DNA from 3 places in the Pantoea sp. AS142 genome. Region 1 is predicted to be linked to each of the others. Evidence: predicted binding sites of a transcription regulator. Region 1 holds the regulator's gene; each other region holds the start of a gene.
The links. Region 1 encodes PhoB, which activates phosphate uptake and scavenging genes when phosphate is short. Its sites were predicted from a motif close to CTGTCATAAAACTGNCNNAT; they were not measured.
Positions count from the first base shown of each region.

Region 2: pitA (inorganic phosphate transporter PitA) is a predicted target of PhoB. The motif match lies at 2,991-3,010, and genes of this name have one in related genera.
Region 3: ugpB (sn-glycerol-3-phosphate ABC transporter substrate-binding protein UgpB) is a predicted target of PhoB. The motif match lies at 3,155-3,174, and genes of this name have one in related genera.

Region 1 covers NZ_JBBCMO010000001.1:93,241-98,901, reverse strand. The annotation lists gene WFO64_RS00515 (PstS family phosphate ABC transporter substrate-binding protein) at 116-1,036, opposite strand; gene phoR (phosphate regulon sensor histidine kinase PhoR) at 1,056-2,369, opposite strand; gene phoB (phosphate response regulator transcription factor PhoB) at 2,384-3,073, opposite strand; gene sbcD (exonuclease subunit SbcD) at 3,271-4,470, shown strand; gene WFO64_RS00495 (AAA family ATPase) at 4,467-5,661, shown strand, end outside.
Region 2 covers NZ_JBBCMO010000006.1:62,531-68,191, reverse strand. The annotation lists gene WFO64_RS12670 (hypothetical protein) at 1-249, opposite strand, end outside; gene WFO64_RS12665 (hypothetical protein) at 251-448, opposite strand; gene WFO64_RS12660 (aldo/keto reductase) at 740-1,726, shown strand; gene WFO64_RS12655 (NAD(P)/FAD-dependent oxidoreductase) at 1,734-2,918, opposite strand; gene pitA (inorganic phosphate transporter PitA) at 3,162-4,664, shown strand; gene uspB (universal stress protein UspB) at 4,701-5,036, opposite strand; gene uspA (universal stress protein UspA) at 5,454-5,661, shown strand, end outside.
Region 3 covers NZ_JBBCMO010000006.1:109,363-115,023, forward strand. The annotation lists gene WFO64_RS12855 (high-affinity branched-chain amino acid ABC transporter permease LivM) at 1-1,177, shown strand, start outside; gene livG (high-affinity branched-chain amino acid ABC transporter ATP-binding protein LivG) at 1,174-1,941, shown strand; gene livF (high-affinity branched-chain amino acid ABC transporter ATP-binding protein LivF) at 1,943-2,656, shown strand; gene ugpB (sn-glycerol-3-phosphate ABC transporter substrate-binding protein UgpB) at 3,268-4,578, shown strand; gene ugpA (sn-glycerol-3-phosphate ABC transporter permease UgpA) at 4,639-5,526, shown strand; gene ugpE (sn-glycerol-3-phosphate ABC transporter permease UgpE) at 5,523-5,661, shown strand, end outside.

The sequences.
Region 1 (5,661 bases):
CCTGATATAAATAGCCATCTGGATGGCTACATGTCTGAACACAGAGTGTCATGAGTGGCTTTCATCTGCAACTGAAGAAAATTCAGTAAGGGTGAAAAAAATTCAACTTAAGGGATTAACGCAGGGCTTCACGCGCCTGCGCCATCTGGCTGGCAGAGAGGGGGAGATAGCCCGCTTCGCTAACCCGCCGCTGTCCCTGCACCGAAAGCACCTGCTGCAGAAACGCGGCCACCAGCGGCGGAAGGGGTTTGCCGGGGGGTTTATTAACATAGAGATAGAGCGGGCGTGCCCAGGGATAGCGGCCACTGCGGATGGCATCGGCATCCGGGGTAATCGCCTGGCCCTGATCATTCATTACCGCCAGCATTTTTACGCCGCTGAGATGAAAGCCAAAACTGGCGTAGCCGATACTGCGCGGATTACCGGCCACCGCCTGCACCACCGCGGCCGATCCCGGGAACTCCGCCACGTCACGACGAAAATCGCCTTTGCACAGCACCTGCTGCTTGAAGAAACCCCAGGTGCCGGAGGCGGAATTACGGCCATAACGCTGGATCGGCCGTTGGCTCCATTCCGCGCCCGCTAAACCAAGATCACCCCAGCGCAGCGGCACGCTGTGTGCGCCACACAGACGGGTAACCGAGAAGATGGCGTCGAGCTGACGCGGTTCAATCTGCTGCAGCGGATTGCGCTGATTCACCACCACCACCAGCGCATCCATCGCCACCGGCACCGCCAGTGGTGGATAACCATAGCGCGCCTCAAAGGCCTGCCGCTCATCTGCCTGCATCGGACGGCTCATTGGCCCAAACTGTGCTGCGCCCGCCGCCAGCGCGGTCGGCGCGGTCGATGAACCGGAGGCCTGAACCTGCACATTGACGCCCGGCGCCTGGCGACTGAAATCTTCGCTCCACAGGGTCATCAGATAGCCCAGCGTATCGGATCCAACGCTGCTGAGATTGCCGGAGAGCGTGCCGGGCTGAGCCACTGCCAGGCCCGGCAGCAGAGTGACGATCAACAAAAGAAGGAGGCGCATCAGGGAGATCCGGCAGCGATTAATTGACCGCATTCTCCTGCATCACGCTGCTGACAATCAACCTCGCGGGCAGCGTAAAGGTAAAACAGGTCTCTTTGTGCGGCACGCTGGTGATCGCCAGCCGCGTGTTATGGTGGCTCAGGGCATGTTTTACAATTGCCAGACCCAGCCCACTGCCGCCGGTGGCACGCGAACGCGCTTTATCGACCCGGTAGAAACGCTCGGTCAGACGCGGGATATGTTCTGACGCAATCCCCGGCCCGTTATCACACACCCGGAAGATGGCGCCCTGCTTGCCGCGCAGCCAGCTGATATCAATCCGCGTGCCATCTGGGGTGTGATTCACCGCATTGTAAACCAGATTGGAAATGGCGCTGCGCAGCTGCTCATCGTTGCCGAACACTTTCAGATGAGGGTCGGTATGGAAATGGATATCGTGGCGACCGCCACTCAGCGTCGCGGCCTCATGCTGCAGCAGTTTCAGCATTACGGGCACATCGACCTTCTCTTTCAGATCGATCGCTGGCGCGGCTTCGATGCGCGACAGCGTCAGCAACTGTTCGACCAGGCTGTCCATGCGGCGCGTCTGTTCCGACATCGTGTGCAGCGCTTTGCTGCGCGAAGGCTCACTCATCACGGAGTCGTTCATCATCTCCAGATAGCCCTGCAGCACCGTGAGCGGTGTGCGTAATTCATGACTGACGTTGGCAAAGAAGTTGCGGCGCGCCCCTTCCAGCTGATGCATCTGCGTCACATCACGCGCTACCAGCAGCCACTGACCTTCGCTATAGGGCATGACGCGGAACTCCATGTGGAGATTGTTGTTCAGTACCAGCGTCAGCGGCTTGTCAAAATCGCGCTGGCGCAGATAGCGGGAGAATTCCGGGTAACGCAGTAGGTTGAGGATATTCTGGCCATTATCTTCCGGCCAGCGCAGGCCAAGATGCTGCTGCGCCAGGCCGTTACACCAGAAAATGGTGCCCTCTTCCGTGGTCAGGATCACCGCATCCGGCAGCGACTCGGCACCGCTGCGGAAACGTTTAATCAGATTGCCCAACTCTCGCCGCCGCCGCCGATTGCGCAACTGCATCTGGTAAAGACCATAAAAGAGCGGTTCCCAACTGGCACGTCCGGCAGGGGGCGTCATGGTGCGGTCGAGCCATAGCCAGTGCGACAGCCGCATCAGATTGTGGAAATGCCACAACAGCACCGCCAGCACGATCAACAGCAGCCACCAGGGCAGACCGCCGAACAGCAGGCCCAGCAGCACTGCAGGCAGACAGGCCAGCAGCAGTTCTGTCAGTAATCTCTTCCAGGAGAGGCGTTCCAGCACGGTAAAGGCTCCGTTTAGTAGCGGGCAGAGAAACGATACCCTGTTCCACGGACGGTTTGTACCATGCGATCGTGGCCGGAGAGTTCCAGCGCTTTACGTAAACGGCGAATGTGAACATCGACAGTGCGATCTTCCACATACACATTGGTACCCCAAACGTGGTTCAACAGCTGTTCGCGACTGTAAACGCGTTCCGGGTGAGTCATAAAGAAGTGCAGCAGCTTATATTCGGTGGGGCCCATATCCAGCGGCGTGGTTTCGGACATCACGCGATGTGAGGAGGGATCCAGACTCAGCCCCTGCATCTCAATCACCTCTTCTACCGCCATCGGCGAAATACGGCGCATTACCGCTTTAATCCGCGCCATTAGCTCTTTGGGTGAGAAAGGCTTGGTAATGTAATCATCGGCACCCACTTCCAGGCCGCGAACCCGATCTTCCTCTTCGCCGCGCGCAGTAAGCATCATCACCGGGATATCGCGTGTCATCGCCTCGCGTTTCAGATGCTTAATAAACTGAATACCGCTGCCTCCGGGTAACATCCAGTCCAGTAAAATCAGATCGGGCCAGGGTTCAATCAGCTTGCCAACGGCGCTGTCATAATCTTCCGCCTCGATTGGCTGATAGTCGTTCTGCTCCAGAACAAAACACAACATTTCACGGATGGGGGCTTCATCCTCCACAACCAAAATGCGCTTAGCCATTATTACTCCTGCTGATTATGACGGCTGTCACTGAGATTCGCGGCGCCATTATGCGTCAGATTTGTGACACTTTTATGAAAAACATAACCTGCCTGTAACCACGCGGGTAATCATTTATGACAGCGTAGCGACAATTTTTTGCTTTGGCCCCAGAGCCAGTATAATCGCCGGGCAAATCACAACAGCAGGGACTCATCATGCGCATCATTCATACTGCGGACTGGCATCTGGGGCAGTTCTTTTACAACAAAAGTCGGGCGGCGGAACATCAGGCGTTTCTCGACTGGCTGTTGATCCAGATTGAACAGCACCAGGTGGATGCATTGATCATCGCAGGCGATCTGTTTGATACCGGCACGCCGCCCAGCTATGCCCGAGAAATGTTTAACCGCTTTGTGGTGGCACTACAGCCCACGGGCTGTCAGCTGATTGTGCTGGCAGGCAACCACGATTCGGTAGCAACGCTCAATGAGTCGCGCGAGTTGCTGGCCTGTCTCAATACCCGGGTCATCGCCACGCCGCAGGAAAACAGCGATGTGCTGCTGCTCAATACCCGTCAGGGCGAACCGGGCGCGCTGCTGTGTGCCATTCCCTATCTGCGGCCGCGCGACATCCTGCGCAGCCGGGCGGGTCAGTCGGGACGCGACAAACAGACCTCGCTGCTGGAAGCAATCGCCCACCACTATCAGCAGCGTTTCGCCGCGGCCCAGGCACTGGGCCATGCACTGCCGATTATCGCTACCGGTCACCTCACCACCGTCGGCGTCAGCCAGAGCGATTCGGTGCGCGACATCTATATCGGCACGCTGGACGCCTTTCCCGCCAGCGCCTTTCCGGCTGCTGACTACATTGCGCTGGGCCATATTCATCGCGCCCAGCGCGTCGCAGGCAGCGAGCATATTCGCTACAGCGGCTCACCCATTCCGCTGAGTTTTGATGAGCTGGGCAGCGAAAAAAGTGTCTTCCTGCTGGAACTCGTGGCCAGCGGCCTGCAATCGGTCACACCACTGGTGGTGCCGCAGGCGCAGCCCATGCAGGTGCTGAAAGGATCGCTGGCGCAGATTGCTGAACAGTTAAACGCCTTCAGCACGGCAGAGCAGGATAAACCGACCTGGCTCGACATTGAAGTTACCACGCAGGAGTATCTCAGCGATCTGCAACGTCAGGTGGAGAGCCTGACTGCCACCCTGCCGGTCGAAGTGCTGCTGTTACGCCGCAGTCGCGAACAGCGGCAGCAGAGCCTGACGCGGCTCGACAATGAAACCCTGAGTGAATTGAAGGTGGAAGAGGTCTTTGCCCGTCGGCTGGCGCTGGATGAGGCGCTGCAACCGGCGCAAATCGATGAGATGACAACCCTGTTCCTCCAGACACTGGCCGCCATGGATGAGACCCAATGAAGATCCTCACGCTACGGTTTAAAAATCTCAATGCCCTGCGCGGTGAATGGTTTATCGACTTCCGCGCCGAACCCTTTGCCAGCAACGGCCTGTTCGCCATTACCGGTGCCACCGGCGCCGGTAAAACTACCCTGCTGGACGCCATTTGCCTGGCGCTCTATCACCAGACGCCGCGGCTGGGCGCAATTTCCCAGAGCCAGAATGCGCTAATGACCCGCGACTGCGCGGAATGCCTGGCTGAGGTGGAGTTTGAGATCAAAGGAGAAGCCTGGCGCGCCTTCTGGAGCCAGAACCGCGCGCGCGGTACCGCCGACGGCAAGCTGCAGGCACCGCGCGTTGAGCTGGCGCGCTGCGCCGACAACACCATTGTTGCCGATAAAGTCGGTGACAAGCTGAAGCTGATCGAAACCCTCTCCGGCCTTGATTTCGAACGCTTTACCCGCTCAATGATGCTGTCTCAGGGTCAGTTCGCCGCTTTTCTCAATGCCAAAGCCAGTGAGCGCGCCGAACTCCTTGAAGAGCTGACCGGCACCGAAATTTACGGTCTGATTTCCGCCGCCATCTACGAGCGCCACAAAGAGGCGAAAACCCAGCTGGATCTGCTACGCAGTCAGGCGGGTGCGATGGCGCTGCTGGATGGCGACGCGCGTGCCGCATTGCAACAGCAGCTCACCGATCTGACCGATGCTGAACAGCGGCTCAGCACGCATTATCAGCAGGCGCAGCAACAGCAGCAGTGGCAACAGCAGGCACAACAATTACAGCAGGATATTGCACAGGCTGAAACGGCGTTACAGCAGGCCGAGGCGGCATCCCAGGCGGCAGAGGCGGATCGTCAGCGGCTGGCACGCAGCGAACCGGCGGAAAAGCTGCGGGTAAAACTGCAGCAGCGTGACGCCTTACGCACTGAGCAGCAACAGGTACAAATCCGCTGTCAGCAGCTTACGGCGGCGGAGCGGCAGGCGCAGACCCACCAGCAGCAGCATCAGCAGCACTACGCGGCCACACACACTGCCCGCCAGCAGGCATTGCAGGAACAGCAGCAGCAGGAGAGCCTGCTGACGGAACAGGTGCTGCCGCTGGATCAGCGGATGGCTACACTGCAGCAGCATGTTGCGGAGCAGCAGCAGGAAAATGCCCGACAGCAGCAACATGCCGACCAGACGCAATCCCGCCTTGCGGAGCACAGGC
Region 2 (5,661 bases), on a different contig from region 1:
CACCTGCCACTTCAGATGCACGCCGGGGATCATCTGGACAGCATTGGCGATGCCGGAGACACAAAGCAGCAGTAACCAGACGATGCCGGTGACAAACACACCCTGCAGAACAAAAATACAGCCGTAAAGCGCGACCAGGAAATAGACATCCCAACCCGACGAGCGACGGATTTTAAAGCGGCTGTTTAAATCGCGACTGGTGTACCAGTAACCACTGACCATCAACACCATAAATATTGCGGTACCCACCTTATACTCCCTTTAACGTATTCACATGGCGGGCAAAATCTTCGTGTACGTCCTCGCTCAGCGTGTTGACCGAGATATTGCCATTCTCATCAATAATGATGCGCTCACCTTCAGCGATTGAGTCGTTGATATCCTGACGGGTCATAATCTGCAGAAACTTCTCGGGACTGGCAAAGACCGACTTAAAAACTTTAAACATAGCGATCCACTTATTGACCTGAAAATTGAAGTATGTGACTGAATCCACACTCTCGCCCGTTTAATTTCAGGTGAAATTTCTTAAAATCAATTAATTAATGAAGCGGGAGTCGCCCTTGCGATACCGTTTTTCGCCGAAATCTTCAACGTAACCAACAGTCTGGAGTAGCAGAGTCGTATTTTATCGGGCTGGCCTGCGACAACGCCTGATCGCCTCTGAGCCGGGAAGCGCTAAGCTCAAGGGTTAGCCGCTTACTGTCACCCTGTCTGAAACGCATCGAGGAAGGTTTGCATGAAACTACGAACACTGGGCCGTACCGGTCAGCGCGTCTCCGAAATTGGCTTTGGCGCATGGGCCATTGGCGGAACCTGGGGGGAAGTGAGTCTGGAGGATGCCAAAGCCGCGCTGAATGCTGCACTGGATGCCGGCATCACCTTTATTGATACGGCCGATGTGTATGGCGATGGTCGATCCGAAAAAATCATTGCTGAGGTCCTGAATCAGCGTGGCGGGGAACGCCCTTTTGTGGCAACTAAGCTGGGGCGTCGCCTCTCACCCCACGTGGCTGACGGTTACAACACTGAAAATCTCAACGCCTTTATCGATCGTTCGCGGGAAAATCTGCAAACCGACACGCTGGATCTGGTGCAGTTGCATTGCCCGCCCAGCGAGGTCTATTACAACCCGGACGTGTTTGCGGAGATGGATGAGATGGTCGCCGCCGGAAAAATCCGTCACTACGGCGTATCCGTTGAGAAAGTAGAAGAAGGTCTGAAGGCACTGGAATTTCCAAACGTCTCGTCGATTCAGCTGATCTACAACATTTTCCGCCAGCGTCCGGCTGAACTCCTGCTGCATGAAGCGAAACGCCGTGATGTGGCGATCATCGCCCGTGTACCGCTGGCTTCAGGCCTGCTGACCGGTAAAATGCGCGCCGACAGCGTGTTTGCCGCCGACGATCACCGCACCTTTAACCGTAATGGCGAAGCGTTCGATAAGGGAGAGACGTTTTCCGGCGTGCCGTATGAGGTGGCGCTGGAAGCAGTTGAGGAGATTCGGCGTTTTGTCTCGGGCGACACCACCATGGCGATGCTTGCGCTGCGCTGGATCCTGATGAACGAGGATGTCAGCGTGGTGATTCCTGGCGCGAAAAACCGCGAACAGGCTGAAGCCAATGCCCGTGCCAGCAACGTCGAGGCGCTCTCCGCTGATACGATGACGGCGCTGAAGCAGATCTATCGGGAGAAGATCGCCCCCCATGTGCATCAGCGCTGGTAAATACGCATTACAACGCCTGGGCGCAGGCCCAGGCGGAACTCCAGGCCCACTGGAAGTTGTATCCGCCCAGCCAGCCAGTGACATCGGCCACTTCACCAATAAAGTAAAGCCCCGGCACCGCACGCACCTCCATCGTTTTCGAGGAGAGTTGCGTGGTATCAACGCCGCCCAGCGTCACTTCAGCAGTACGATATCCTTCCGTACCATTTGGTTGAATGCGCCAGGCATGCAGCGTCTGCGCCAGTTCAGTTTGCTGTTTGCTGTTGAGCTGCTTCAGGGTGATATCCGGTACCACTTTCAGCGCCTGCAGCACTTCCACCAGACGTTTCGGCAGGATTTTTGCCAGGCTGTTTTTCAGGCTCAGATTCAGGTGTGCTTCGCGTTGGGCCGTGAGAAACGCCTCTAGTGGGGTAGCAGGCGACAGGTCAATGGTGACGAACTCACCGGGCAGCCAGTAGCTGGAGATTTGCAACACCGCCGGGCCGGAGAGGCCGCGATGGGTGAACAGCATCGCCTCTTTGAAGCGGGTGCCATCCTGCGCGTCGATGGTGGTCTCCAGCGCGACACCTGACAGCGTCTGCAACTGCTCCAGCAGCGGCTTATGCAGGGTAAAGGGTACCAGCGCCGCCCGCGTCGGAAAGACGCTCAGCCCGAACTGCTCCGCAATTTTATAGCCAAACGGCGAGGCACCCAGACCTGGCATCGACAGACCGCCGCTGGCGATAACCAGCTTCTCCGCCTGTACCGTGCTGCCGTTGAGTTGCAGGGTGTAGCCGCTTTCATCGCGCGTAACACTGAGCACGTCACTGCGCAGTCGCAGCGTCACATTACCCTTGTCACATTCGGCCAGCAGCAGATCGACAATCTGCTGAGCGGAGTCATCGCAGAAGAGCTGGCCCAGGGTTTTCTCATGCCAGGCAATACCGTAGCGGTTAACCAGATCGATAAAATCCCACTGGGTATAACGCGCCAGCGCCGATTTACAGAAGTGAGGATTGTGCGACAGATATGCCGTCGGTTCGGTATAGAGATTGGTGAAATTGCAGCGACCGCCGCCAGACATCAGAATTTTACGTCCCGGCTTTTTGCCGTTATCCAGCAGTAACACGCGACGTCCCCGCTGTCCGGCCTGGGCGGCACAGAACAGCCCTGCGGCACCGGCACCAATGATGATAACGTCAAACTGTTCCACTGCGGTTCACTCTCTTAACTGGAAAGGCGCAAATTGTAGTGATCTGCTCACTGAGACGCCAGCATCAAAAAATTGCCGTAAATGTGTCATATTGTATCTGTCTAATATCTAACCCTTTTTCGTTAACTTACCCTTAAGCCTTACAACTAAAGAGTAAATTAACGCTATATTTTCCTTTCCCATACAGCACGTTGTCGCGGATAATGCGCCGCGTTCATGTCCTCCCAAAATGGCGTAACGTTTATGCTACATCTGTTTGCTGGTCTAGACCTCAGTACGAGTCTGTTATTGATTCTTGCCCTGCTGTTTGTATTGTTTTACGAAGCGATCAACGGTTTCCACGACACGGCCAACGCAGTTGCGACGGTCATCTATACGCGTGCCATGCGTGCCCAGCTTGCTGTGGTCATGGCGGGTGTATTCAACTTCCTTGGCGTGCTGCTCGGTGGATTGAGTGTCGCTTACGCTATTGTTCATATGCTTCCCACCGATCTGTTGTTAAATGTTGGATCGGCTCACGGTCTCGCCATGGTGTTTTCTATGCTGCTGGCGGCGATTATCTGGAACCTCGGCACCTGGTATCTCGGTCTGCCAGCCTCCAGCTCCCATACGCTGATCGGCGCCATTATTGGTATTGGTCTGACCAATGCCCTGATGAGCGGAACCTCAGTAGTGGATGCACTTAATATCCCGAAAGTGCTGAATATATTCCTCTCTCTAATCCTGTCGCCGATTGTCGGCCTGGTAATGGCGGGCGGCTTAATCTTTATTCTGCGTCGCTACTGGAGCAGCACCAAAAAGCGTGCGCGTATTCATATGACGCCGGCTGACCGTGAGAAGATCGACGGCAAGAAAAAGCCGCCGTTCTGGACCCGTATCGCCCTGATTGTTTCGGCAATTGGTGTAAGTTACTCGCACGGTGCGAACGACGGTCAGAAAGGGATTGGCCTGATCATGCTGGTACTGATTGGCGTAGCGCCAGCCGGTTTCGTGGTGAATATCAATGCCTCCGGTTACGACATCACGCGAACCCGTGATGCGGTCAATCATCTGGAGCAGTATTACCAGCAACATAACGCGTCGCTAACGCACATCATCCAGATGGCACCGCCAAAGCTACCCACACCGGAAGAAGTGCCAGCAACCAGCCCGCAGGAGTTCCACTGTGACAGCACGCGCGCTTTGCAGGCGGTACACCGTGCTCAGGTGTTGCTGAATAACCTGCAGAGCTATGATCAGCTGACAGTTGATCAGCGCGGTCAGATGCGTCGTCTGCTGCTGTGTATCTCGGATACCGCCGATAAAGCGGTCCGTCTGCAGGAAACTTCGCCCGATGACAAACGTTTCCTCAATAAGCTGAAAAGCGACCTGCTTGGCACCATCGAGTATGCGCCTATCTGGATTATTGTTGCCGTGGCGCTGGCGCTGGGCATTGGCACCATGATTGGCTGGCGTCGTGTTGCCACCACCATTGGTGAGAAGATTGGTAAAAAAGGCATGACTTATGCACAGGGAATGTCAGCACAGGTGACAGCCGCGCTGTCGATTGGCGTCGCCAGCTATACCGGCATGCCTGTCTCCACCACGCATATCCTCTCTTCCTCGGTAGCCGGTACCATGCTGGTCGATGGTGGCGGGTTACAGAGCCGGACCATCAAGAACATCGCCATGGCGTGGATATTCACCCTGCCGGTCTGTATTGTGCTGTCAGGTTCGCTCTACTGGATTGCCTTAAAACTGGTGTGATGCCAGCGAAAAAAGGGCGACGCACGTCGCCCTTTTTTAATGCCAGATCGCCAACGCCACCAGACTCGTGACCACCAGCCCGCACAGCGCACTGGTCAGCATAAACTGCCCCCGTACCCGCTCGCAGCGCCGGATAAACTCATCATCATGATGATCAAGATAGCGCTTTGCCCAGATATAAGTGACCAGTCGCATCTGCTTGCTCGGCTGACCGTGAGAAGTGAAAAATCCCGCCCCATCGACATACTGATACAGCAGCGGATCACAACCCCGTAATACCGCCAGCAGCGCACGCAGAGATGAAAAATAGCGCGCCATATTCACGATACACACCACACAAAGAGCCCAAAAAAGCGCAATAGTGTTGATCATATTCTCCCCCTCCCGGCTGGAATCGCAGCAACAAACCCAGCGTCAGACACTGAGTCCGCCTGCAGAAACAACCAGCCACTGAATCACCGGACTGCGAAAGTTTTTCGGCCCCCTGAACGGCTGCGAACCAGACCGCCTTTTTTCAGTGTAGGAGAAATCTTTACATTTTTTCCAACGATGATTTTCGTTCAGTGCGAGTAAATCTGACACAGCCTTGATCTTATTCATAAGCCAGGCGGCAACGGCAGCATTTGCAGTGAGAGAAGGCTATACTCAGAACATAACAACATCATCACCTGCAACGCAGGTAGACACTTTTGGTGGCGCTCATCGCCCGCTCACGCAAAGGATTTTGCTAAGCTGTGACGCGGCAGGAACACCGGATGCCATCCTTAATCTCGTGAAAGGAGTTTTATCATGGCTTATAAACATATCCTGATTGCAGTAGACCTTTCTCCCGAAAGCCAGTTGCTGGTGGATAAGGCCGTATCGCTGGCTCGCCCGTACGATGCCAGAATTTCCCTTATTCACGTCGATGTGAATTACTCTGACCTCTACACCGGCCTGATTGATGTCAACTTAGGGGATATGCAAAAGCGTATCTCAGAAGAGACCCATTCAGCAC
Region 3 (5,661 bases), on a different contig from region 1:
CAATCTGGTGGTGCAAAACGCCGGTAGCGTGCGCTGGAACTGGATCGCCACAGGCTGTGCGGTGGTGTTTCTTTTCCAGTTGCTGCGCCCGGTATGGCAAAGCGGCCTGAAAAAAATTTCCGGCCCGGCATTGGTGTTGCCCGGTCTGGATGGCTCGACGCCAAAACAGAAACTGGTGATGGCGCTGCTGATTATCGCTGCCGTTGCCTGGCCATTCCTGGTGTCACGCGGCACCGTTGATATCGCCACCATGACGCTGATCTACGTGATGCTCGGTCTGGGCTTAAATGTGGTGGTCGGGCTCTCTGGGCTGCTGGTGCTGGGTTATGGCGGCTTCTACGCCATTGGTGCCTACACCTTTGCGCTGCTGAACCACTATTACGGACTTGGCTTCTGGCAATGCCTGCCGCTCTCTGGCATCGTCGCCGCGCTGTTTGGTCTGCTGCTGGGCTTCCCGGTACTGCGACTGCGCGGTGACTATCTGGCGATTGTGACGCTGGGCTTCGGTGAGATCGTGCGTATTCTGCTGCTGAATAATACCGCCCTGACCGGCGGGCCGAATGGCATCAGCCAGATCCCGAAACCGACGCTGTTTGGTCTGGAGTTTGGCCGTACGCCACGTGAAGGTGGCTGGGATACCTTCCATAACTTCTTTGGGCTGAAGTACGATCCCAGCGACCGTATTATCTTCCTCTACCTGGTGGCGCTGCTGCTGGTGGTTCTGACGCTCTTTGTCATTAACCGGCTGCTGCGGATGCCGCTGGGCCGGGCCTGGGAAGCGCTGCGCGAGGATGAGATTGCCTGCCGTTCACTGGGCCTCAGCCCGACCCGCATCAAGCTGACCGCCTTTACCATCAGCGCCGCGTTCGCCGGATTTGCGGGCAGTCTGTTTGCGGCGCGTCAGGGCTTTGTCAGCCCGGAATCTTTTACCTTTGTCGAATCCGCCTTTGTGCTGGCGATTGTGGTACTGGGCGGGATGGGCTCGCAGTTTGCAGTGATCCTGGCCGCCATTCTGCTGGTGGTATCACGTGAGCTGATGCGCGATCTCAATGAGTACAGCATGCTGGTGCTGGGTGGCCTGATGGTGCTGATGATGATCTGGCGTCCGCAGGGATTATTACCGATGAAGCGGCCGCATCTGAAGCTCAGAACCGGGAAACAAGGAGAGCAGGCATGATTCAGCCTTTATTAGCCGTTGAAGGCCTGATGATGCGCTTCGGCGGCCTGTTAGCCGTGAACAATGTGGCGCTGGAGTTGCGTCCGCAGGAGATCGTTTCGCTGATTGGGCCAAACGGTGCCGGTAAAACGACTGTGTTCAACTGTCTGACCGGCTTTTACAAGCCAACCGGCGGCACAATCAAATTGCGTGAGCAGCATCTGGAAGGGTTGCCGGGCCAGAAGATTGCACGGATGGGTATTGTGCGGACTTTCCAGCACGTGCGTCTGTTCCGTGAGATGACGGTGATTGAGAACCTGCTGGTGGCGCAGCATCAACATCTGAAAAGTGGCGTTTTTTCCGGCCTGTTGAAAACGCCAGCCTTTCGCCGCAGTGAGAGCGAAGCCCTGGATCGTGCGGCGACCTGGCTGGAGCGAATCGGTTTACTGGACCTGGCTAACCGTCAGGCAGGCAATCTGGCCTATGGTCAGCAGCGTCGGCTGGAGATTGCGCGCTGCATGGTGACGCGCCCGGAGATCCTGATGCTGGATGAACCGGCGGCGGGCCTCAACCCCAAAGAGACCCACGAGCTGGACGCGCTGATTGCGGAACTGCGTGGTGAACACAAGGTGTCGGTGCTGTTGATTGAACATGATATGAAGCTGGTGATGGGGATTTCTGACCGTATTTACGTGGTCAATCAGGGAACGCCACTGGCTAACGGAACGCCGGAAGAGATTCGTAATAACCCGGATGTCATTCGTGCCTATTTAGGAGAGGCCTGAGATGGCAAATGCGATGTTAACCATTGAGAACGTCAGCGCCCATTACGGCAAAATTCAGGCGCTGCACAATGTCAGCCTCTATATCAATCAGGGTGAAATCGTCACCCTGATTGGGGCCAACGGCGCCGGAAAAACCACGCTGCTCGGCACGCTTTGTGGCGAACCGCGCGCGACGCAGGGCACCATTACCTTTGATGGCAAAACCATTACAGACTGGCAAACCGCGCGCATTATGCGAGAAGCAATTGCCATCGTGCCGGAGGGACGTAGGGTCTTTTCGCGTATGACGGTGGAAGAGAATCTGGCGATGGGCGGTTTTTTTGCCAGCCGTCCGGACTATCTGACGCGGCTCAGGCGCGTTTATGAACTGTTCCCTCGGCTGGAGGAACGTAAAATTCAGCGCGCCGGGACGATGTCGGGTGGAGAGCAGCAGATGCTGGCGATTGGCCGCGCGCTGATGAGCCAGCCGCGCCTGCTGCTGCTGGATGAGCCGTCGCTGGGACTGGCACCGATCATTATTCAGCAGATCTTCGACACCATTGAGCAGTTGCGCAGCGAAGGGATGACGATTTTCCTGGTGGAGCAGAATGCGAATCAGGCGCTTAAGCTGGCGGATCGGGGCTATGTGCTGGAGAACGGGCATGTGGTGCTCGAAGATACCGGTGCAGCTCTTCTCTCCAACGAAGCCGTCCGCAGCGCTTACCTCGGCGCTTAACGTCTAGAGGCCTGGCTTACTTGCCATTTCGACACCGGGCAGTGCTCGCATTCCTCACGTACTTCAGTACGCTCCGGATGCTGTGCGCTGGCCGGTGCCGAACTGCCTGCGACGCCGACGGCCTTGAGTGTCGGTGTGGGTGGTGGTGCCGGCGGCCTTTAAATTTGCGCAAAAGCACGGACAAGCGCTGCTATTGCCAGAGGCCGTTGCAGCTAATGGTAATAAATTCGACGTAGCAATGATGTATAGCCGCTCAGACTGCTGACAAACTCAAATCAGTGTGAATCTGGCCGCAACAAATAAACTCAACGCGCAGGAAACACGGTCAGAAGAGGAAAGCGTCCCGCGCCAGGGACGGCGCGGGCCGAGCATGTCATGGATGACGGATTTTGCGTCTTTCCGATCTGACCGTGTTTCCTGTGCATGCTCAGTCTTACAGCAACCTGGCCAGATTTTGTCAACAAAGTAGTTAGCTGCTCCGCCTTTCCTCTCTTCCGCCTGTCACCAGGCTGTCATCTTCCTGTTATTAATTCGTCATTTCCCCGTGTCATGTTACTTCGCGAAACAGAAATCCGTGATTTCACGCGTATTTACCTGCACAGGAAAATTCTATGTCCGTCGTTACCTTTCGTCGTAGCCTGATGAGCGCGCTGCTCGGTCTGACGCTCAGCAGCCATGCCATGGCCGCCACTGAGATCCCTTTCTGGCACTCCATGGAAGGTGAGTTAGGCAAAGAAGTGGATTCGCTGGCACAGCGTTTTAACCAGACGCATCCCGATTACAACATTGTTCCGACCTACAAAGGTAACTACGAGCAGAGTCTGGCTGCAGGGATTGCAGCCGTGCGCAGCGGCAAAGCCCCTGCGGTACTGCAGGTCTATGAAGTCGGTACGGCGACGATGATGGCGTCGCAGGCGATTGTGCCGGTGCATCAGGTCTTCAAAGACGCCGGAATCGCGTTTGATGAAAAGCAGTTCGTGCCAACGGTGGCGGGCTACTACAGCGACAGCAAAGGTCGGCTGATCTCTCAGCCGTTCAACAGCTCAACGCCGGTGCTCTACTACAACAAAGATGCCTTTAAAAAAGCGGGCCTTAACCCGGACCAGCCACCCAAAACCTGGCAGGCGCTGGCGGCGGATGCCGCCGCACTACGCAAATCGGGCATGAGCTGTGGCTACGCCAGCGGCTGGCAGGGCTGGATCCAGATTGAAAACTTCAGCGCCTGGCATGCGCTGCCGGTAGCGACTGAAAACAATGGGTTCGATGGCAGTGATGCGGTGCTGGAGTTCAACAAGCCCGTTCAGATTCGTCATATTGAACTGCTGGAAGCGATGAACAAAAAAGGGGACTTCACCTACTTTGGCCGCAAAGATGAGTCCACCGCCAAGTTCTACAACGGCGACTGCGGCATCACTACCGCCTCATCCGGTTCGCTGGCGGATATCCGTCATTACGCCAAATTCAATTTTGGCGTCGGCATGATGCCGTATGACGACACCGTGCCGAATGCGCCGCAGAACGCCCTGATCGGCGGCGCCAGCCTGTGGGTGATGAAAGGCAAAGATGCGACAACCTACAAAGGCGTGGCTGAGTTTATGCAGTTCCTCGCTAAACCAGAAATTGCCGCGGAGTGGCACCAGAAAACCGGCTACCTGCCGATTACCACTGCCGCCTACGAGCTGACCAGGCAGCAGGGCTTCTACGACAAAAATCCGGGTGCGGATATCGCGACCCGCCAGATGATGAACAAGCCGCCGTTGCCGTTTACCAAAGGCATGCGTCTGGGCAATATGCCGCAGATCCGAACTGTGATCGACGAGGAGCTGGAAAGCGTCTGGACCGGCAAACAATCGCCGCAAAGCGCGATGGATAATGCGGTAAAACGCGGCAATGATCTGCTGCGTCGCTCCAGCAGCAGGTGAAGTAATCTTTCCCCTGGGCCAGCCCTGCTGGCCCTCTCTTTTACTGAGTTTGAATACGCCATGTCTTCATCCCGTCCGGTCTTTTCCACCAGCCTGTTGCCCTATCTTCTGGTGCTGCCGCAACTGCTGATTACCGCCATCTTCTTTCTCTGGCCTGCCGGTGAAGCGCTGTGGTACTCGCTACAAAGCCTCGATCCCTTTGGCCTCTCCAGCCGCTTTGTCGGGCTGGAAAATTTCAGACGGCTGTTTGCCGATGCTTACTATCTGGACACCTTCTGGACCACCCTGAAATTCAGCGGCATGGTCACGGTGTTCGGCATGGTGTTTTCGCTGCTGCTGGCGGCGCTGGTGGATTATGTGGTGCGACTGCGTCGCTTCTATCAGACGCTGCTGCTGCTGCCCTACGCCGTTGCCCCTGTCGTGGCCGCAGTGCTGTGGATGTTCCTGTTTAATCCAGGTCTGGGCCTGTTCAGCTACCTGCTGAACCATATCGGCTACAACTGGAACTATGCGCAAAACAGCGGTCAGGCGATGTTCCTGGTGGTGCTGGCGTCGATCTGGCAGCAGATGAGCTACAACTTCCTGTTCTTCTTTGCCGCATTGCAATCTATCCCCAAATCGCTGGTGGAAGCCGCCGCCATTGATGGTGCCGGGCCAGTGCGTCGCTTTTTTAACCTCTCTTTACCACTGATCACGCCGGTCAGCTTCTTCCTGCTGGTGGTCAACCTGATCTATGCCTTCTTCGATACCTTCCCGGTGATCGATGCGGCAACCGGCGGCGGACCGGTACAGGCAACCACCACGCTAATCTACAAAATTTACCGTGAGGGCTTTACCGGTCTTGATCTCTCCTCGTCCGCGGCGCAGTCGGTGGTGCTAATGCTGCTGGTCATCGGGCTAACGGTACTCCAGTTCCGCTTTGTTGAACGTAAGGTGCAATACCAATGATTGAGAATCGACGCGGGCTGGATCTCTTCAGCCACATCGTACTGGTGCTGGGGGTGCTCACCATCCTGTTTCCGCTCTATGTGGCCTTTGTGGCGGCGACGCTGGATAACGAGGCGGTCTATCAGGTGCCGATGA